DNA from 4 places in the Lysinibacillus sp. GW821-FHT14F06 genome. Region 3 is predicted to be linked to each of the others. Evidence: riboswitches for the same ligand, from Rfam matches in the RefSeq annotation. Region 3 holds a riboswitch; each other region holds the start of a gene.
The links. A riboswitch is a leader RNA that binds a small molecule or an ion and turns the genes downstream of it on or off. The one in region 3 is predicted to bind S-adenosylmethionine.
Positions count from the first base shown of each region.

Region 1: it holds a riboswitch for S-adenosylmethionine, as region 3 does, so the genes downstream of both, AC1RNS_RS14905 (methionine ABC transporter ATP-binding protein) here and metK (methionine adenosyltransferase) in region 3, are expected to answer to the same signal.
Region 2: it holds a riboswitch for S-adenosylmethionine, as region 3 does, so the genes downstream of both, AC1RNS_RS25745 (bifunctional homocysteine S-methyltransferase/methylenetetrahydrofolate reductase) here and metK (methionine adenosyltransferase) in region 3, are expected to answer to the same signal.
Region 4: it holds a riboswitch for S-adenosylmethionine, as region 3 does, so the genes downstream of both, AC1RNS_RS12315 (O-acetylhomoserine aminocarboxypropyltransferase/cysteine synthase family protein) here and metK (methionine adenosyltransferase) in region 3, are expected to answer to the same signal.

Region 1 is NZ_JBXAPF010000016.1:23,983-28,665, reverse strand. Features, by position in the region: gene AC1RNS_RS14915 (MetQ/NlpA family ABC transporter substrate-binding protein) at 53-910, opposite strand; gene AC1RNS_RS14910 (methionine ABC transporter permease) at 973-1,641, opposite strand; gene AC1RNS_RS14905 (methionine ABC transporter ATP-binding protein) at 1,631-2,659, opposite strand; SAM riboswitch class I at 2,743-2,846, opposite strand; gene AC1RNS_RS14900 (thioredoxin family protein) at 2,903-3,214, opposite strand; gene AC1RNS_RS14895 (hypothetical protein) at 3,229-3,570, opposite strand; gene gcvH (glycine cleavage system protein GcvH) at 3,735-4,115, opposite strand; gene AC1RNS_RS14885 (arsenate reductase family protein) at 4,197-4,553, opposite strand.
Region 2 is NZ_JBXAPF010000055.1:9,589-14,271, forward strand. Features, by position in the region: gene AC1RNS_RS25740 (protoporphyrinogen oxidase) at 246-1,634, shown strand; SAM riboswitch class I at 1,760-1,858, shown strand; gene AC1RNS_RS25745 (bifunctional homocysteine S-methyltransferase/methylenetetrahydrofolate reductase) at 1,945-3,792, shown strand; gene metH (methionine synthase) at 3,785-4,683, shown strand, end outside.
Region 3 is NZ_JBXAPF010000049.1:4,512-9,194, forward strand. Features, by position in the region: gene pckA (phosphoenolpyruvate carboxykinase (ATP)) at 1-964, opposite strand, end outside; SAM riboswitch class I at 1,502-1,619, shown strand; gene metK (methionine adenosyltransferase) at 1,908-3,101, shown strand; gene AC1RNS_RS25055 (gamma carbonic anhydrase) at 3,242-3,763, opposite strand; gene AC1RNS_RS25060 (alpha/beta hydrolase) at 3,898-4,683, shown strand, end outside.
Region 4 is NZ_JBXAPF010000011.1:123,521-128,203, forward strand. Features, by position in the region: gene AC1RNS_RS12310 (hypothetical protein) at 1-79, opposite strand, end outside; gene AC1RNS_RS12315 (O-acetylhomoserine aminocarboxypropyltransferase/cysteine synthase family protein) at 461-1,762, opposite strand; SAM riboswitch class I at 1,881-1,994, opposite strand; gene AC1RNS_RS12320 (glycerol-3-phosphate acyltransferase) at 2,151-2,783, shown strand; gene AC1RNS_RS12325 (DASS family sodium-coupled anion symporter) at 2,980-4,461, shown strand.

The DNA of each region.
Region 1 (4,683 bases), on a different contig from region 3:
CAAAAAAGGTATGTAAGCTTAAACACTCACATACCCTTTTATAAAATAATGATTATTGAACTGGTACAACTGAACCTTTCCATTCTTCAAGGATGAAGTCTTGGATTTCTTTTGATGTTAGCACTTCTAATAATTTTTTAATCTCTTTCTTTGTTTCATCGCCCGCACGAACAGCAATAATATTCACATATGGAGACTCTTTATCTTCAAGAGCAATTGAATCATTCACTGGATTTAAGCCATTATCGATAGCAAAGTTAGAATTAATTAGTACTGCGTCACCTTCATTATTTTCGTACATTTGCACAAGCATTTCAGGTGCTGTATTAGCATCGAATTTAAAGTTTTTAGGGTTTTCAGCGATATCTTTAATTTCTGCTGCTGTTTTATCAATACCATCTTTTAGTTTAATTAAGCCTTTTGCTTCTAATAATGAAAGCATACGACCGTGGTCTGCAACTGAGCTAGAAAGTAAAATTGTTGCGCCCTCTGGTAGCTCATCAAGTGATTTATATTTTTTAGAGTAGATGCCGATTGGTTCGATGTGAACACCGCCTGCATTGACGAAATCATAACCATTATCTTTAATTTGAAGCTCTAAATAAGGAATATGTTGGAAATAGTTAGCATCAAGTGTTTTAGAGTCTAAATCTTGGTTTGGTAATACATAATCTGTATACGTTTCAATTTTAAGATCAATACCTTCTTTAGCTAAAATCGGTTTTGCTTTTTCTAAAATTACTGCGTGTGGTGTATTAGAAGCACCTACAGTTAATGTCACATTTTCTTTACTATCTGTTTTATCTTCTGTTGATGCACCTGAGCTCGCATCATCTTTTTTACCAGCACCGCAAGCAGCTAAAGCTAGTACTAATACTGATAAGAATAATCCTGCTAATAACTTTTTCATTTTATTACACTCCCTTTTATGTTGTTCAAAAATATGTTAACGGTAGGAAACCGAAATAACCTTTAACGTTTATCTGTTTTAGCTGTAATCATATCGCCGATCCATTGAATAATAAATACAACTACTAAGATTAGAATAGTTGCCATTAATGTCACATCTGAGCGATTACGCTGGAAGCCGTCCAAGAAGGCTAAGTTTCCTAACCCGCCTGCACCAATAATTCCAGCCATTGCTGTATACCCAACAAGCGCTACAGCCGTTACAGTAATACCTGAAATAAGCGCAGGTAATGATTCTGGAATTAACACTTTCCATATAATAGTAGATGTTTTGGCACCCATGGAACGAGCCGCCTCGATTACCCCTTTATCAATTTCACGTAATGCAATTAATACCATACGTGCATAGAATGGTGCAGCACCAATAATTAATGCTGGTAACGCAGCATTGGCTCCACGGATTGTGCCGAGCATGAATTTCGTAAAAGGAATTAATAAAATAATTAACACGATAAATGGAATCGAACGGAAAATATTTACGAGTGATCCTGTTAAGAAATTAACAATCTTATTAGCCCAAAGTTGATGTGGACTTGTTAAAAATAATACGATTCCAATTACTAATCCAAGAATGAATGTAACTACGGTTGAAATAGCTGTCATATATAGCGTTTCATAGGTAGCAGCCCACATTCGCTCCCAGTCGACATTCGGAAAGAGATTAGTTAGCATTTTCAATCACCTCCGTTTGTACTTCGACTGTATTTAAGTAACCTAGTGCATCGGCAACATTTGCCTCAGTACCATCAATTTGCACAATAAGTGTACCGTAAGCACCGTTTTTCGTTTGAGAGATATTACCATGTACAATACTGACCTCTACATCAAAGTGCTTGACGAGGTGTGAAATAACGGGCTGTTCTGTTTTTTCGCCGACAAAAATTAGCTTAACAAGTTGTCCAGTTGGATAATTTGCTTTTATTTGAGCAACCGTCTCCTGTGTTTCCTTTGTATCTGTAATTTGAGACACAAATTTTTTCGTAATAGCAGCTTGTGGTGCTTGGAATACTTGTAATACCTCACCACGTTCTACTATTTCGCCAGCCTCCATTACTGCTACACGATGACAGATTTTACGAATAACGTGCATTTCATGTGTGATTAATACAATTGTTAATCCTATACGCTCGTTAATATCAACAAGTAAATCCAAAATTGCATCCGTAGTCTCTGGATCGAGTGCTGAGGTTGCCTCATCACATAATAAAACCTCTGGATTATTGGCAAGTGCTCGAGCAATGCCGACACGTTGCTTTTGGCCGCCTGATAGCTGTGATGGATACGCCTGATCACGACCATCTAAACCAACAAGGGTAATCAATTCTTTCACACGTGCATCACGCTGTGCCTTTGAAACACCTGCGATTTCTAGTGGAAAAGCGATATTTTCAGCGACCGTTCTAGACCATAGTAGATTAAAATGCTGGAAAATCATACTTACCTTTTGTCTAGCATCTCTTAGCTTTTGCCCCTTTATAGATGAAAACTCTTGATTGTTAACCGTCACCCTACCAGATGTAGGCTTTTCTAAACCGTTCAATAAACGAATCATTGTACTTTTACCAGCGCCACTATAGCCGATAATGCCAAATATTTCACCTTTATTAATGGCAAGGTTTACGTCTTTGACTGCTGTTAATTCGCCATTTGCGGTTTTGTATTTCTTCGTAATATTTTGAAGCTGGATCATAGCGAATACTCCTTTTCTCATATAGAAAACCCCTTCACTCACAGACAAGTAGAAGGGGTCACGTATTTATACGCTCAACCGTTCTCTCATCTTTCAAAGATAAATCTTTGGGTGATTTGGCACCTTTTCACTTTGTGATGGTTGCCGGGCTTCATAGGGCACTTCCCTCCGCCACTCTTCATAAGAGCTCGATATATTTAATGTTTTAGTAATATATTTGTTACTTTACCATGCTAGCAAACTTCAGTCAATTGATTTTTTTAACAATTCGTATAAAAATGGTACGGATTGAAATGCATAGATTTTTTCTGTCACTTTTCCGCCATCACAGACGAGTAGACATGGTACACTCTCGATTTCGTAATCTAAAGCAATCTCCTCGACAAAATTTAAATTCGCTTTGCCGATTTGAAGCCTTGGCAGTAATTGCTCAATAATCATCATCATTTTCGATGCAACTGCACATGTACCACACATAGGTGTATATAAATAAAAGGCAGCTCTTTCACCCGACTGGACAGCCGCGACCCACTGCTCTTTTGACCATTCTTCCATTTTTTCACGCAACCTTACAAAATAAATTGATTATGGATTGAGAAATGTGCTCGTAGCAATATCATTGCTAATACCTTTCTCGGAGTTGTCTCGACTTCTTTATACGTTGGCATTGTACGTAAATGCTCTGCCTCTGGATAATGTCTGTCCATTAATGCCCGCAGCTTATCACCTGATGGATCTGCATCAAAAAATGTATAAAGCTCACAGCCTTCATATGGATCAAGCAGAACTTCTAATTGATGCACACCAATTGTACCATTCGTACAAAGTATTGTGACATCTTCACTTAAAATAGGTTCAATTTGAAGCTTATCCGAACGGCCTTCAACAATTAAGCATTTTCCCTCGAACATCACGCCACCCCCATTAGACATATCCCTTTTCCTTATAATCATTATATCAATTAAGTACTAATGATGGTAATGTTAGACACCCATTAAAAAGCGACTATCTTACCAGCCTTGAAGATAATAAAAAACGTCGGTGAATGCCCGACGTTTTTCTATTATGGCTTGTCTTATTCAGCGATCATTTCTTCGTATTGCTCTGCTGTCATAAGCTTTTCAACTTCTGCTGCATCAGCAGGCTCAACAACGATCATCCAAGCTTTTTCATATGGTGATTCATTAACGAATTCTGGGCTATCTTCTAAATCTGCATTTACTTCAACTACTTTACCTGAGATTGGTGCATATAATTCAGAAACAGTTTTCACTGATTCTACGCTACCAAATGGATCGTCTGTTTTGATTTCATCGCCAACTTGTGGAAGCTCAACGAAAACGATATCTCCTAATTCAGATTGTGCGAAGTGTGTAATACCGATACGTACTTTTCCATCTTCTACTTTTACCCATTCATGTTCTTCAGAGTATCGTAAGTCTTTAGGTGTGCTCATGCAAAAAACCCCTCCATAAATATGTAATATATTCACTTTCAGTTTGCCATACTTCCCCTATAAAAACAAGGATAATTACGGCTATTTCCAAGCTTGCTCAAAATCAGATTCTTTAAACCCTAAAGTTACTTTTTTTCCATCAGTAACGATTGGACGTTTGATTAACATACCATCAGAAGCAAGTAGCTCGAGCTGTTCCTCCTCAGTCATATCAACAAGTTTGTCCTTCAAACCAAGCTCTCGATACTTCATGCCAGACGTATTAAAGAACTTTTTCAGTGGTATTCCGCTTTCTTGCCATAATTTTGTTAATTCGTCCTTCGTAGGTGGTTGTTCTACAATGTGTACCTCTTCATACGCTATATCATTGTCGTTAAGCCATTTTTGCGCTTTCTTACAAGTTGTACATTTTGGATATTGGATAAATTGAATCGTCATTGAAAGGCTCCTCTACTTTCTTTTTAGGACACTGAATTTTCTGCGTCTTCCTCATTTTCTGTAGTATACCATCATAACCTTACAAACCAAAATGAAACAGTTTTAGCTGTTCTCTCCCTAAAATCCAGCC
Region 2 (4,683 bases), on a different contig from region 3:
TGTGTAATTTAATGGTTCGTGAGGTAATATATAGGTTGTGTAATGTAACAAGCAGATGTCCGAGATTGTAAGTTAAAAGTATTTTTTCGTTTCATCATGGAAAGATACATACTTTAGTCATAGAAATGGAGCTATCCTAACCACTGGATAGCTCCATTTTTGCTAAATTTGTAAAGGGTTTAGCGTAATTTTCAATAAAAAGAGTTTATACTAAAGGAAGACAACAAAAATTAGGGGCGGTTAATATGGAAACAGTGGTTGTATTAGGCGGCGGTATTACGGGTTTATGTACGATGCATTATTTGCAGCGTCAAGTGAAGGAGAAAAATTTAGATGTAAAGCTTGTGCTTGTTGAAAAAAATACATATCTAGGGGGTAAGTTACACTCTGATTACGAACAGGGATTCATTATGGAAACAGGGGCAGATTCGATTGTAGCTCGTCATAAAGGTGTTATGGAGCTTGTTGAAGAGCTTAATTTTGAGAAGGATTTGGTATATAACGAAACTGGGATTTCCTATATATACACAAATAATGAGCTCCATGCCATTCCGGCAGATTCGACGTTCGGTATTCCAATGAGCTTACACTCTCTGGAAGAAAGTACACTTGTATCCGAAGAAGGTAAAAAAGTAGCGTTAAGGGATTTGACAATGCCAAATGTGGGCTTTACAAAGGACAGCTCTATTGGAGAATTTTTAACGTATTATTTAGGAGAGGAGCTTGTCCAAAACCAAATAGCGCCAGTACTTGCAGGAGTGTATTCAGGAGATTTACATCAACTATCGATTGCTTCCACTTTACCTTATTTAATTGATTATAAAAATGAGTATGGAAGTATCATTAAAGGTTTTGATGCAAATCGAGAACAATTTGTAAAAGCTGCTAATAAAAAGTTTATTTCGTTTAAAAATGGTTTATCGTCTTTAATTGATCGTCTTGAAGAAATGTTAACTGATGTAGAAATTTTAAAGGGAATTACCACTACTAGTGTCAACAAGCAGGAAAATCACTACCGAGTTACTTTGGCAAATGATACGATCATTGATGCAGATCATGTTGTTTTAGCATTACCTAATGAAGCTGTACAGAGCCTATTAACGGATGAAACATTGAACCGTTATTTTGAACAGTTCAATACTGCCTCAGCCATTACAATTTATTTAGGATTTGATATACCTGATAATAGATTGCCAGCTGATGGAACAGGCTTTATTGTGTCACATAATTCGGATGTAATCTGTAATGCAGCGACATGGACAAGCCGCAAGTGGAAGCATACTTCAGCAAATGAGCAATTACTCGTTCGAATCTTCTATAAAAGCATTAACCCTGTGTATGAGAAATTACTTACGATGACAGATGAAGAATTAACAGTTGTTGCCCTAGAGGATGTAAGAAAAAGCTTGGGGATTGAAGAAAAACCAAATGTCGTAAATGTGAGTAGATGGATTGATCAAATGCCAAAGTATGATTTAGCGCATCGTGAGGCATTACAGGGTTTATTACAAGAGCTCGAAACAAATTATCCGAATTTATCCATTGCGGGCTGCTCTTATTTTGGTGTAGGTATAGGTGCTTGTATTCAAAACGGTAAAAAAATTGGGGAGAATATTGCTGAAAAACTCTCTTAATTGCAGAATATAAGACAAAAAATTATATTTTTCGTTTGAAATATCCTTTGTTACGTGAAATAGTCTTGACTCAAACGTTTGTTAACGATATGATTCTTTTAATTATTTAAAAAATTCATACTAAATTCTTATCAAGAGAAGCTGAGGGACTGGCCCTATGATGCTTCAGCAACCAACTTTTGTCAGGTGCTAAATCCAGAAGACCCTATGGTCAAAGATGAGAAGGAACAACAATTACGAAACGTAAAAGCCTTCTTTGTGTTAAAGAAGGCTTTTTTATTATAGAAAAATAGGAAGAGGGGCTAGTTTTATGGGATTGCTTGAAAAGTTAAAAACGCATGTTCTGACAGCAGATGGTGCAATTGGTACGGTATTATACGGTTATGGCTTGGAGTACTGTCATGAGGAAATGAATGTTCAAAGACCAGAATTAATTGAAAAGATTCATAGAGAGTACATCGCGGCTGGAGCCGATATTATTCAAACAAATACTTATGGAGCGAATGCCATAAAATTAGCACGCTATGGATTAGAATCGCGTGTTCAACAGTTTAATGAAGCTGCTATTACGATTGCAAAGCGAGCTGCTGCAGATGGTGGCCAATTTGTTTTAGGAACTATTGGAGGAATTCGAGGCATCCGAAAAAGCGATGCAACGTTAGAAGAAATTTTATCGACCGTGGAAGAGCAAGCAACTGTCTTACTTGCTGGGAATCCAGATGGACTTTTACTCGAAACCTATTATGATTTTGAAGAATTAACAGCAACATTAAAGATGCTTCGAGCAAAAACCAAGTTGCCAATAATTGCGCAAGTTTCAATGCATGAACCGGGAGTATTGCAAAATGGAAAGAGTTTAAATTACGCTCTACATGAGCTTGAGGCACTTGGCGCTGATATCGTAGGTGTTAACTGTCGTTTAGGTCCATTCCATACGATTCAAGCATTTGAAGGTGTAGAACTTCCTGAAAAGGCATTTATGTCAGCATATCCAAATGCATCTCTTCTAGACTTAGAAGATGGTCGGGTTGTTTATGAGTCTGAGACAGACTATTTTGGTCGAGCAGCCGTAGCACTTCGAGATCAAGGTGTACGTTTAATAGGAGGGTGCTGTGGTACGACGCCAAAGCATATTGCTGCAGCGAAAAAATACTTAGAGGAATTATCTCCGGTAGAAGAAAAATTAGCGAAGCCTGAAAAAGTAGAGATTGTACGTGAGGCAGAACCATCAAGATTTGAGCCTCTGCATTTAAAAGTAAAACGTCAACGCTCGGTTATTGTTGAGTTGGATACACCGAGACATTTAGAAATCGATGGCTTTATTAAAGGTGCTAAAAAATTATATGAAGCAGGCGCAGATGTGGTTATGATGGCAGATAATTCGCTCGCGTCTCCAAGAATAAGTAATGTGGCAATGGGCGCATTGTTGAAAGAAACACATGGGGTACGTCCGTTAACACATATTACATGCCGAGATCGTAATTTAATTGGCCTGCAATCCCATTTAATGGGCTTAAATGCACTAGGGATTCATGATATATTAGCGGTGACTGGAGATCCAACAAAGGTTGGCGATTTCCCAGGGGCAACAAGTGTTTATGACGTATCATCAATGGAGCTGATCCAATTAATCAAACAGTTAAATGAAGGTGTATCATTTTCAGGGAAGCCGCTGCGTCAAAAGGCGAATTTCTCTGTAGCCGCTGCGTTCAATCCGAATGTACGTGTATTAGACCGAGCTGTATCTCGATTAGAAAAGAAAATTGAGCATGGAGCAGATTATTTTATTTCACAACCTGTCTATACAAAGGAAAAAATTATAGAAATTTATGAGGCAACAAAGCATTTAGAAGCACCAATCTATATAGGGATTATGCCAGTAACGAGCTATAAAAGTGCGGAGTTCTTACATCATGAAGTACCAGGCATTAAATTATCTGAAGAAGCCTTAGCACGTATGAAGGCTTGTGGCGAGGATAAGGAGCGCGCAACGCTTGAGGGAATTGCAATTGCTAAGGAATTAGTAGAGGTAGCTGCACAATATTTCAATGGTATTTATCTTATTACACCATTCCTACGCTATGATATGACACTAGAACTAATGAAATTTATTGAGCAATTGGATGAACAAAAAAAAGGGGTAAGTATAAATGGCTAAGCATTTGATTGAAGAGCAACTAGAGAAACGAATTTTAATTCTTGATGGCGCAATGGGGACAATGCTACAGAATGAAAACTTATCAGCTGAGGATTTCGGTGGCGAGGAATATGATGGCTGTAATGAAAATCTTGTACTAACTAGACCGGATGTGCTTGAAAAGGTTCATAGAAAATATTTAGAGGCTGGGGCAGATATTATTTGTACAAATACATTTGGAGGCACTCCTCTTGTATTAAATGAATATGATCTGGGGGCGAAGGCAGAGGAAATCAATAAGCGTGCTGTAGAAATAGCACGTAAGGCAGTGGATGATTTTTCTACCTCTGATTGGCCGCGTTTTGTAGCAGGAGCGATGGGGCCTACTACAAAAACCTTATCAGTGACAGGTGGAATTACCTTTGATGAACTAGAAGAAAACTTCTATGTACAGGCAAAGGCATTAATTGAAGCTGGAGCAGATGTATTATTGCTAGAAACCAGCCAGGATATGCTCAATGTTAAGGCAGGTACTTTAGGAGTATCTCGCGCATTTGAAGTGACTGGCAAAGAGCTGCCTGTGATGATATCAGGAACAATTGAACCGATGGGAACGACACTTGCAGGACAATCCATTGATGCATTCTACATTTCTATCGAGCATATTAAACCACTATCTGTAGGTTTGAACTGTGCGACAGGTCCAGAATTTATGACGGATCATATTCGTTCATTAGCAGAGCTTTCAACGGGGTATATAAGCTGTTACCCAAATGCAGGCTTACCGGACGAGGAGGGCTGCTACCATGAATCACCAGAGTCACTGTCACAAAAGCTAAAAGGCTTTGCTGAAAAGGGATGGTTGAACATTGTAGGAGGCTGCTGTGGAACAACACCAGCACATATTGCTGC
Region 3 (4,683 bases):
ATGCGACACGTGTATTTTCTGTTAATGAACCGTCATCATAGTCACAAACGCGAGTTTCTGGATCAACAGCTACGTTTTCTAGAACTGAACCGAAACGGATTGCGTTGTAGATTTCTGGTTCTTTTTCAGCAGAAAGATTAATTGTTTTTGCATAGCAACCGCCTTCGATGTTGAACACACCGTTATCAGACCAACCGTGTTCATCGTCACCGATAAGCTTACGATCAGGATCAGCTGATAAAGTCGTTTTACCAGTACCAGATAAACCGAAGAATAATGCCACATCTCCAGCTTCACCAACGTTTGCTGAACAGTGCATAGAAAGGATGCCTTGTTGTGGTAATAGGTAGTTCATAATACCGAAAATTGATTTTTTGATTTCACCAGCATATTCAGTTCCGCCGATTAGGATGACTTTCTTTTCAAGAGATACAATGATGAATGTTTCAGAAGCTGTACCATCCACAGCAGGGTCTGCTTTAAAGTTAGGAGCTGAGATAACTGTGAAGTCAGCAACATGAGAAGCTAACTCTTCTTCTGTTGGACGGATAAATAATTGATGAGCAAAAAGATTGTGCCAAGCGTATTCATTGATGACTTGGATGCTAAGCTGTGAATCTTTATCGGCACCAGCAAAGCCCTTAAATACAAATAATTCGTCACGTTCTTTTAAATATTTTACTACTTTTACATATAAGTTATCGAACACTTCAGAAGAAATTGGTTGGTTTACTTTGCCCCAGTCAATTTTATCCTTTGTGCTTTCTTCTTCTACCGTATATTTATCTTTAGGTGAACGACCAGTGTATTTGCCAGTTTCTGCACGAACTGCGCCATCTACTGTTAACATAGCTTCACCACGAGATGTAGCCTTTTCAGCTAATTGTGGTACTGAAAGTTGAACATTAATGTTACCGCCGCTTAATAATTCCTTCAGTTCGTTTGCAATTTCTACTGAATTCATCGATTAAATACCATCCTTTTTTATAGTATTCCCTTGAGTTTGAGGGAGAATTTCTTAATTTCAAAAATAGTATAACACAATTGCTTAAATAATCTATACTAATTCAGAAATTATTTTTGAGATTTTATTACTTTTCAAGAAAACGACAAAAAGTAAATTTATAATGAGAGATGTCATCATTCATTCACCAGAGCATAACCGCGTTTGATAGCCTTTGACCAACATGAGGTTCGCACAAGATGGAAGGTTATTAACTCGAGTTTTGAAGGAGTAAAACCTGATTTCATCTTCCCGCATGTAGAGGGTGTTGGCTTCTGTGTCATAAGAATTATGCTATATGTATGAAGACACTAGGTCACTTTTATGTTAACACAGGATATAAGGTAGTAATAGGGATTATTTTGCTTCCATTTACAGCATCATCCAAGTGTCAATCATATTGTGGTCATAAAATTTCTCTCATACCTTAACAATAATACAGCAAAAAATATTTGACAACGTTCGACCTTTTACGTAATATGAGATATTGAACGGATACTCTTATCCCGAGCTGGTGGAGGGTCAGGCCCTGTGAAACCCGGCAACCTGCATGAACTATTTCACGACATGCGTTGGTGCCAACCTGATGCAAGGGAAACCCCTTGAACGATAAGAGTGAAAGGTTACGAAGTCATTATTCCTTTCCTCATGTTAGTAAGCGTGAGAAAAGGCTTTTTTTTTGTTAAAAACAAATACAAAGGTAAGTATATGTAGTTCTTTCCTTATTATAATGACGGATCTTTCGAAATCCTCGTGTTAAAAGCATCAGCTGTTTTTTGTACGAAAGTGGAGCGACAGCAGTAACGGCTTGAGAGTTCAATCCTTAGGAGCGGACTTGACATGGGTAATGAGTACCGTATTCATTCACAAATACTTTTTGTAAGAGTAATAGGAGGAAAACCAAATGACAAACCGTCGACTGTTTACATCAGAGAGCGTGACAGAAGGACATCCAGACAAAATTTGTGACCAAATTTCGGATGCCATTTTAGATGCCATTTTAGCAGAAGATCCAAATGCACGTGTAGCGTGTGAAACAACAGTAACAACAGGATTAGTATTAGTAGCAGGAGAAATTACGACTTCTACCTATGTAGATATTAAAGGTATTGTCCGAGATACTGTAGCGGAAATCGGATATACACGAGGGAAATATGGCTTTGACGCAGAAAACCTTGCAGTGCTTGTAGCTATTGGTGAGCAATCACCAGATATTGCACAGGGAGTTGACCAAGCACTAGAGGCTCGTGAAGGCTCTATGACAGACGCTGACATTGAAGCGATTGGTGCAGGTGACCAAGGCTTAATGTTTGGTTATGCATGTAACGAAACGCCTGAGCTTATGCCACTACCAATTAGTCTAGCGCATAAATTAGCACGTCGTTTAACAGAAGCTCGTAAATCTGGAGAACTAGCGTATTTACGTCCTGATGGTAAAACGCAAGTGACGATTGAATATGATGAAAACAATATCCCAGTACGAGTAGATACGATTGTCATTTCAACACAACATGATGAAGAGGCAACACTCGAACAAATTCAGGCAGATTTAAAACAGTTCGTAATTGCACCAGTTGTTCCAAGTGAATTACTAGATGCAAATACTAAATATTTCATTAACCCTACTGGTCGTTTCGTCATCGGTGGTCCGAAAGGTGATGCAGGCCTAACTGGGCGCAAAATCATCGTGGATACATACGGTGGCTATGCGCGTCATGGCGGTGGTGCGTTCTCTGGAAAGGATGCCACAAAGGTTGACCGTTCTGCAGCATATGCAGCACGCTATGTAGCCAAAAACATTGTAGCAGCAGGTTTAGCAGAACGTGCTGAAGTACAATTAGCTTATGCAATTGGCGTTGCTCAGCCAGTATCCATTGCTGTTGATACATTTGGCACTGGAAAAGTGAAAGAAAGCGAGATAGTCGAGTGGGTACGTGAGCTATTTGACTTACGTCCAGCAGGGATTATTAAAATGCTTGATTTACGTCGCCCTATCTATAAGCAAACTGCTGCATATGGACACTTCGGTCGTACTGACTTAAATGTACCTTGGGAGCAAACAGATAAAGCAGATGCTTTAAGAGAAAGAGTACGTTAATAAGCTATCCCGCTAAAGTGTTAAAGTGAATTATAAATTATATGAAAGTATTAATTTAGGAAGGGGCTAGTTTATTTACATAGCCCTTTTCTTAATATAAAAAAGAAGCCCCGAAATGATATGGGCTGCTTTGTTTAGTTTTATTTATTGTTTGCTTGAAGAGATTTATAATATTGTCCTTTTTCTGCATACTCACGGACGATACGTTCCATATCTTCTTTATCTTCAGCATTTAATTCACGAACAACCTTAGCCGGACGACCTAATGCTAAGCTATTCGGTGGAATGACCTTACCCGGAGGTACTAGACTGCCAGCTCCTATGAATGCACCCTCTCCAATCTCTGCTCCGTCTAATATTATCGAACCCATACCTATTAAGGCATTTTTGCGAATCGTACAGCTATGTAAAGTTACCTGATGTCCCACTGTTACTTCATCTTCAATAATCAGCGGGTATTTCGGGCTTTGGTGTAAGCAACAAAGGTCTTGAATACTTACTCGTTTACCAATAATAGTTGGTGACACATCACCACGAATAACAGTGTTAAACCAAATAGTTGTTTCAGCCCCTATTGTAACGTCACCAGTAACGGTAGCATAATCAGCTATAAAAACGGATGGATCGATTGTTGGTGTTTTACCTTTAAATGGATAGATCATGAGAATCGCCTCTTTTCTTTCTATGATGTAATATTATCGTATCAAATACGCAACTTGATGGAAATATAAAATTAATGAAGTTAGATATTTCACTTATAATCAATGTGTAATTATTTTTTAGGAGGACTATGTAAATGTGGAAATGGGAAGCTGATGGACAAGCAAAGGCTGTGGTTGCTATTCTTCATGGTGCATATGAAAATCACCGCTGGTATGCATGGCTGATAGAAAAACTTAGATTGGAAGGCTTCCACATAGTCATGGGGGATTTGCCTAATCATGGTGTCAATGCAAGATTTTCGCGTGTCCATGATGAAGATATTAAAGAATACAATAAGTATACAAGACATTTAATGGAGAATGCTTTTTCGTATAACTTACCAGTGTTTTTAATAGGACATGGTCTTGGTGCAACATTATTACTACATACTATGCAGAAGAAAAAATATGAATGTGCAGGCATTATTTTAACCTCACCATGGCTTCAATTGAAGTTGTTACCAGGTAAACTATCAAATGCTTTAACAAGTTTAAGTGCTCTAACAGCTAATGTTAAAATAACACATGAAATTACATTTGAAAAATTGACCCGTAGTGTAGAAGGTAGAGAAGAGATGAAGGATGAGATTCCTTTTATGACAGTTGTTTCAGTGAAATGGTATCGAGAGCTGCAGCAAATGATGCGAAATTTAGTATTATTACCTAAGGCTCAATTCCCTAATATGCCTATGCTGGTGATGACAGCAGAAAAAGATAATATAACGGAAACTAAACAGACTCGTAATTGGCTTCATCAGCAGGAATTTACAGAGTTTCAATTCAAAGAATGGGCGAATTGCTACCATAATCTATTTCACGAAGTAGAGAGGGAAGAGATTTTTGTCTATATTCGTGATTTTATCAACAACGCACTTCGTAGA
Region 4 (4,683 bases), on a different contig from region 3:
TGTTCACAAACACATGACCTTCATTTAGTTCGTAAATAAGATAAGATGCAATGTTTTGTGCACTATAAACATTTCCCATTTAAAACACTCCTTTATCATCAGTTTTTTAGTGAGAGTAGCTGCTGGCTTGGCAGCTACTCATATATATTTCAAAAGTGGGGGAGCACTTATGAAAACGAATGGAATCATAGTATCATTTGGAGCACCTAACCGATCAAAAAGTCAGTGCTGGAAATTGGTTCTAGGTTGGTAGCCTTTCGAACGCTTAACTTATTTCCTAGTATACAACATGGTTTTATCTAAGTCAATAATACTTATAAAATTACTAGGTATTATTTATAAAAAATTTCAGATAATTTATCAAATGAGATAAGTGCTTGATGTAGCAACGTTTTACGCATTACCAAATGAGGCTTATCGAATGAGAAAATACGTAAACGCCACAACATTAGCCGATATTTTATGCTTCAACCTTTTGTTGTGAAGCTGTTACTTGCTCAATAGCTTGTTCTAAATCTGCAATAATATCCTCTACTGCCTCTAAACCGATTGATAAGCGAATGAGCGACTCGGTTACGCCAGTTTGAATTAGCTCTTCTGCTGATAGTTGCTGATGTGTAGTAGAAGCTGGATGAATTATTAATGATTTAGCATCCCCTACATTAGCTACGTGGGAGAATAATTTCACACTATCGATTAATTTACGCCCTGCTTCACGTCCACCTTTAATGCCAAATGTAAGCACAGAACCGAAGCCATTTCTTAAATATTTTTTAGCTAAATCATGTGTAGGAAAATCTTCTAAGCCATTATAATTTACATATTCCACAGATGGGTGGTTTCGTAAATATTCAGCTACTGCTAAAGCATTTTCGTTATGTTTAGGGATACGCAAATGAAGCGTTTCTAAACCTTGTAATAAATTAAATGCTGCATCAGCACTTAATGTTGGTCCGAAGTCACGTAGTAATTGTACACGCAGTTTTGTAGCAAATGCAGCTGCTGCTGTGTCTATACCATATCTGATACCATGATAGGAAGCATCTGGCTCAGTGAATCCTGGGAAACGACCACGAGTCCAATCAAATTTCCCTGCATCAACGACAACGCCACCTAAAGTTGTTCCATGTCCACCAATCCATTTTGTTGCGGAGTGAACAACGATATCGGCACCGAAGTCAATTGGTGTAGAGCCATATGGTGAAGCAAATGTACTATCAATAATTAATGGTAAGCCGCTTTCATGTGCAATATTAGCCACTGCTTCAATGTCCAGTACTTTTAAACTTGGGTTACCGTAAATTTCAGCGAATACTGCTTTTGTTTTATCAGTGATTGCTGCTTTGAAGTTCTCAGGATTTGTTTCATCTACAAAAATTGTTTTAATACCATAGTTTGGTAGTGTGTTAGCAAATAAGTTATAAGTACCACCATATAAAGAGCTAGCTGCAACAATTTCATCCCCTGCACCTGCAAGATTTAATATTGAAAATGCTATTGCTGCTGCACCAGATGAAAGTGCTACTGCTGCAGTACCGCCTTCTAATAAAGCGACACGCTTTTCAAATACATCTACAGTTGGGTTCGTAATACGCGTGTAAATATTACCAGCTTCCTCTAAGGCAAAAAGACGTTGCGCATGGGCAGTGTCTTTAAACACAAAAGCTGTTGAGCGATATACGGGTACGGTACGAGATCCTGTTACTGGGTCTGGCTCTTGGCCACCATGTAACAGCAATGTTTCTGGTTTAAAATTTGTCATTATATACCTCCAAGTGGTTATTTTTTTACGATGGTACCGGAGATGAGGAGGATTTTTTCAGTAGAAAAACAAAAACCCCCTTCAGCTAAGAAGAGGGTTGCGGTTGCAAGTTTTCCTCCCCTTATCTGCCAGATCCAAGTAAGAATCTGTAGGAATTAGCACCTTAGCAAGTATGTCACTTACTGGTTGCCGGGCATCATAGGGCCTATCCCTCCGCCGCTCTTGATAAGAGTATTGAGATTCAATTTCCATCGTTGTTACACAGTATAAACATAGACTTTTTTTCTGTCAATACTAAAATTTTATTTTTTCCGAAACTTCAGTCTGCTTCTTTACGTAATATGAACGCATACACTATTTTAATATTTATTTAGAAAGGAGGATTTTCATGATCAAAACCATCATTCTATTTATTATTGTTGGTTATTTTATCGGCTGTCTTCATGGCTCTAAAGTGGCTCAGTTTTTATCCGGTGTAGATTTAAAAAAGACTGGTCATGGGAATGCAGGTGCATCCAATGCAACCCTTTCCCTAGGATGGAAATATGGGGTATTAGTAGCGATTATCGATATTGGTAAAGGTGTATTAGCGATTATCGGCGCACATTTCTATCTAGCAGATGCAACACATTACACAGAGGTACAGGTTTGGCTCTTCATCTATCTCATAGCAGCAGGTGTCATTCTAGGTCATAATTTTCCATTTCATATGGGCTTTAATGGCGGTAAAGGTACAGCCTCCATCATAGGAATCTTGCTTGCTGTTGATTGGAAAATTGGTTTATTTGCACTTATTTTATTTGTCATTTTATCTTTTGCAACAAACTATTTAATCGTTGGCGTTTTAGAGTTTTATCTTGTTTTTTGTACAGCAACTTTTTTATGGATTCCTGGGATAGGTCCAACGATCATTGCTTTGCTACTTTTTGGAATAGCTATCATTTTGCATATAGAAAATATTAAACGATTAGTCAAAGGAACAGAGCCTAAAGTAACTTCAGCTTTTAAGAAAAAGAAATAATAATTTTTTGGATGTTTTTGTCTTTTCTATGACCATATATTTTCTCTTTATTTACTATTAATGCTGTAAAAAAAGAGTATTTCACATATTAATTTTTTCTCCAGTAAATAGACAAATTATTTTCTTAATAAAACATTTTACTGACCGATGTTATAGACAATAATCGTCATATTTATTGTAGAAAGGATGAGAAAATATGTCTACACTTCAACAAGAAGCAGCAAAACGTAATTTGAAGCCACTTTGGATTGGTTTAGCCTTTGCTTCATTAATCATCATTATTTTTTTACCTAATAGCGGCGATTTACCTGTTGCGGGTCAACGGGCTTTAGCCATCTTAGCTTTCGCAGTCATCCTTTGGGTAACGGAAGCAGTTTCATATCCTGTCAGCTCTGCCATGATTATCGCACTCGTAACTGTTTTACTAGGACTTGCTCCGTCAATAGACGATCCAACAACAGAATTAGGAACAGCAGGTGCCTTAAAACTAGCTTTAAGTGGATTTAGTAATTCTGCAGTCGCCCTAGTAGCCGCAGCTCTATTTTTAGCAGCAGCGATGCAAATTACCAACTTACATAAACGACTTGCCCTATGGATACTTTCGCTTGTAGGGACTAAAACAAAAGCAATCGTTTTTGGGGCCATTTTAGTATCTATAGCACTCGCATTTTTTGTTCCTTCTGCTACAGCTCGTGCCGGAGCAGTGGTCCCAATACTACTTGGAATGGTCGCTGCATTTGGTTTGCCTCGTGATAGCCGACTCGCTGCCTTACTTGTCATTACCTCAGTACAGGCCGTCTCCATTTGGAATATTGGGATTAAGACAGCAGCCGCTCAAAATATGGTCGCTTTAAATTTTATTCAAGAACAATTTAATGTGGATATTTCTTGGGGTACCTGGTTACTCTACGCAGCCCCCTTCTCGATTATCATGTCTATAGCTTTATTTTTCATTATGATTTCTCTGATTAAGCCTGAAACTAATAACATAGAAGGCGGTAAAGAGGTAATCAAAAAGCAGCTTGCAGAACTAGGCCCATTAAAAGCTCCAGAAATTCGTTTAATCATTACGTCAATGATTTTACTATTTTTCTGGGCAACTGAGGGCAAGCTACACCCATTCGACACAACAACAGTCACAATTATTGCCATCGCTATTCTATTAATGCCCAAAATTGGTGTTTATACTTGGAAGGAAGTTGAGCCTCATATTCCTTGGGGGACAATTATCGTCTTTGCGGTAGGTATTATGCTAGGCACAGTTTTATTGAATACGAAAGGTGCATCATGGTTATCTGACAAGGTGTTTGGTTCACTTGGTCTAGATACTATGCCGATACTAGCAACAATCGCATTGGTTACACTATTTAATATTCTTATTCACTTAGGTTTTGCCAGTGCGACAAGCTTAGCATCTGCGCTTGTACCTGTGTTTATCGTTTTGGCCTCCACATTAACTACTAATGTTGATCAGGTCGGTTTCGTCATCGTGCAGCAATTTGTAATTAGCTTTGGATTCCTGTTACCGATAAGCGCACCACAAAATATGCTTGCTTATGGTACAGGTGCTTTTACAACAAAGGATTTCTTGAAATCTGGTATTCCATTAACCATTATTGGTTTCATCCTAGTGCTTCTGTTCTCCATGACTTACTGGAAATGGATTGGATTATTGTAAATAGAGTCATTAAGTACTCTTTAATGAGTATCTGGGCAAGTCTTTGGGAAGCCTGAGCTTTTCTTTGGGCAACTCGATCAGTTCTACGGGTGACCCGAGCTTTTCTTTGAGCAACCCGATCAGTTCTATGGGTGACCCGAGCTTTTCTTTGAGCAACCCGATCAGTTCTTCGGGTGACCCGAGCTTTTCTTTGAGTAACCCGATCAGTCCTTCGGGTGACCC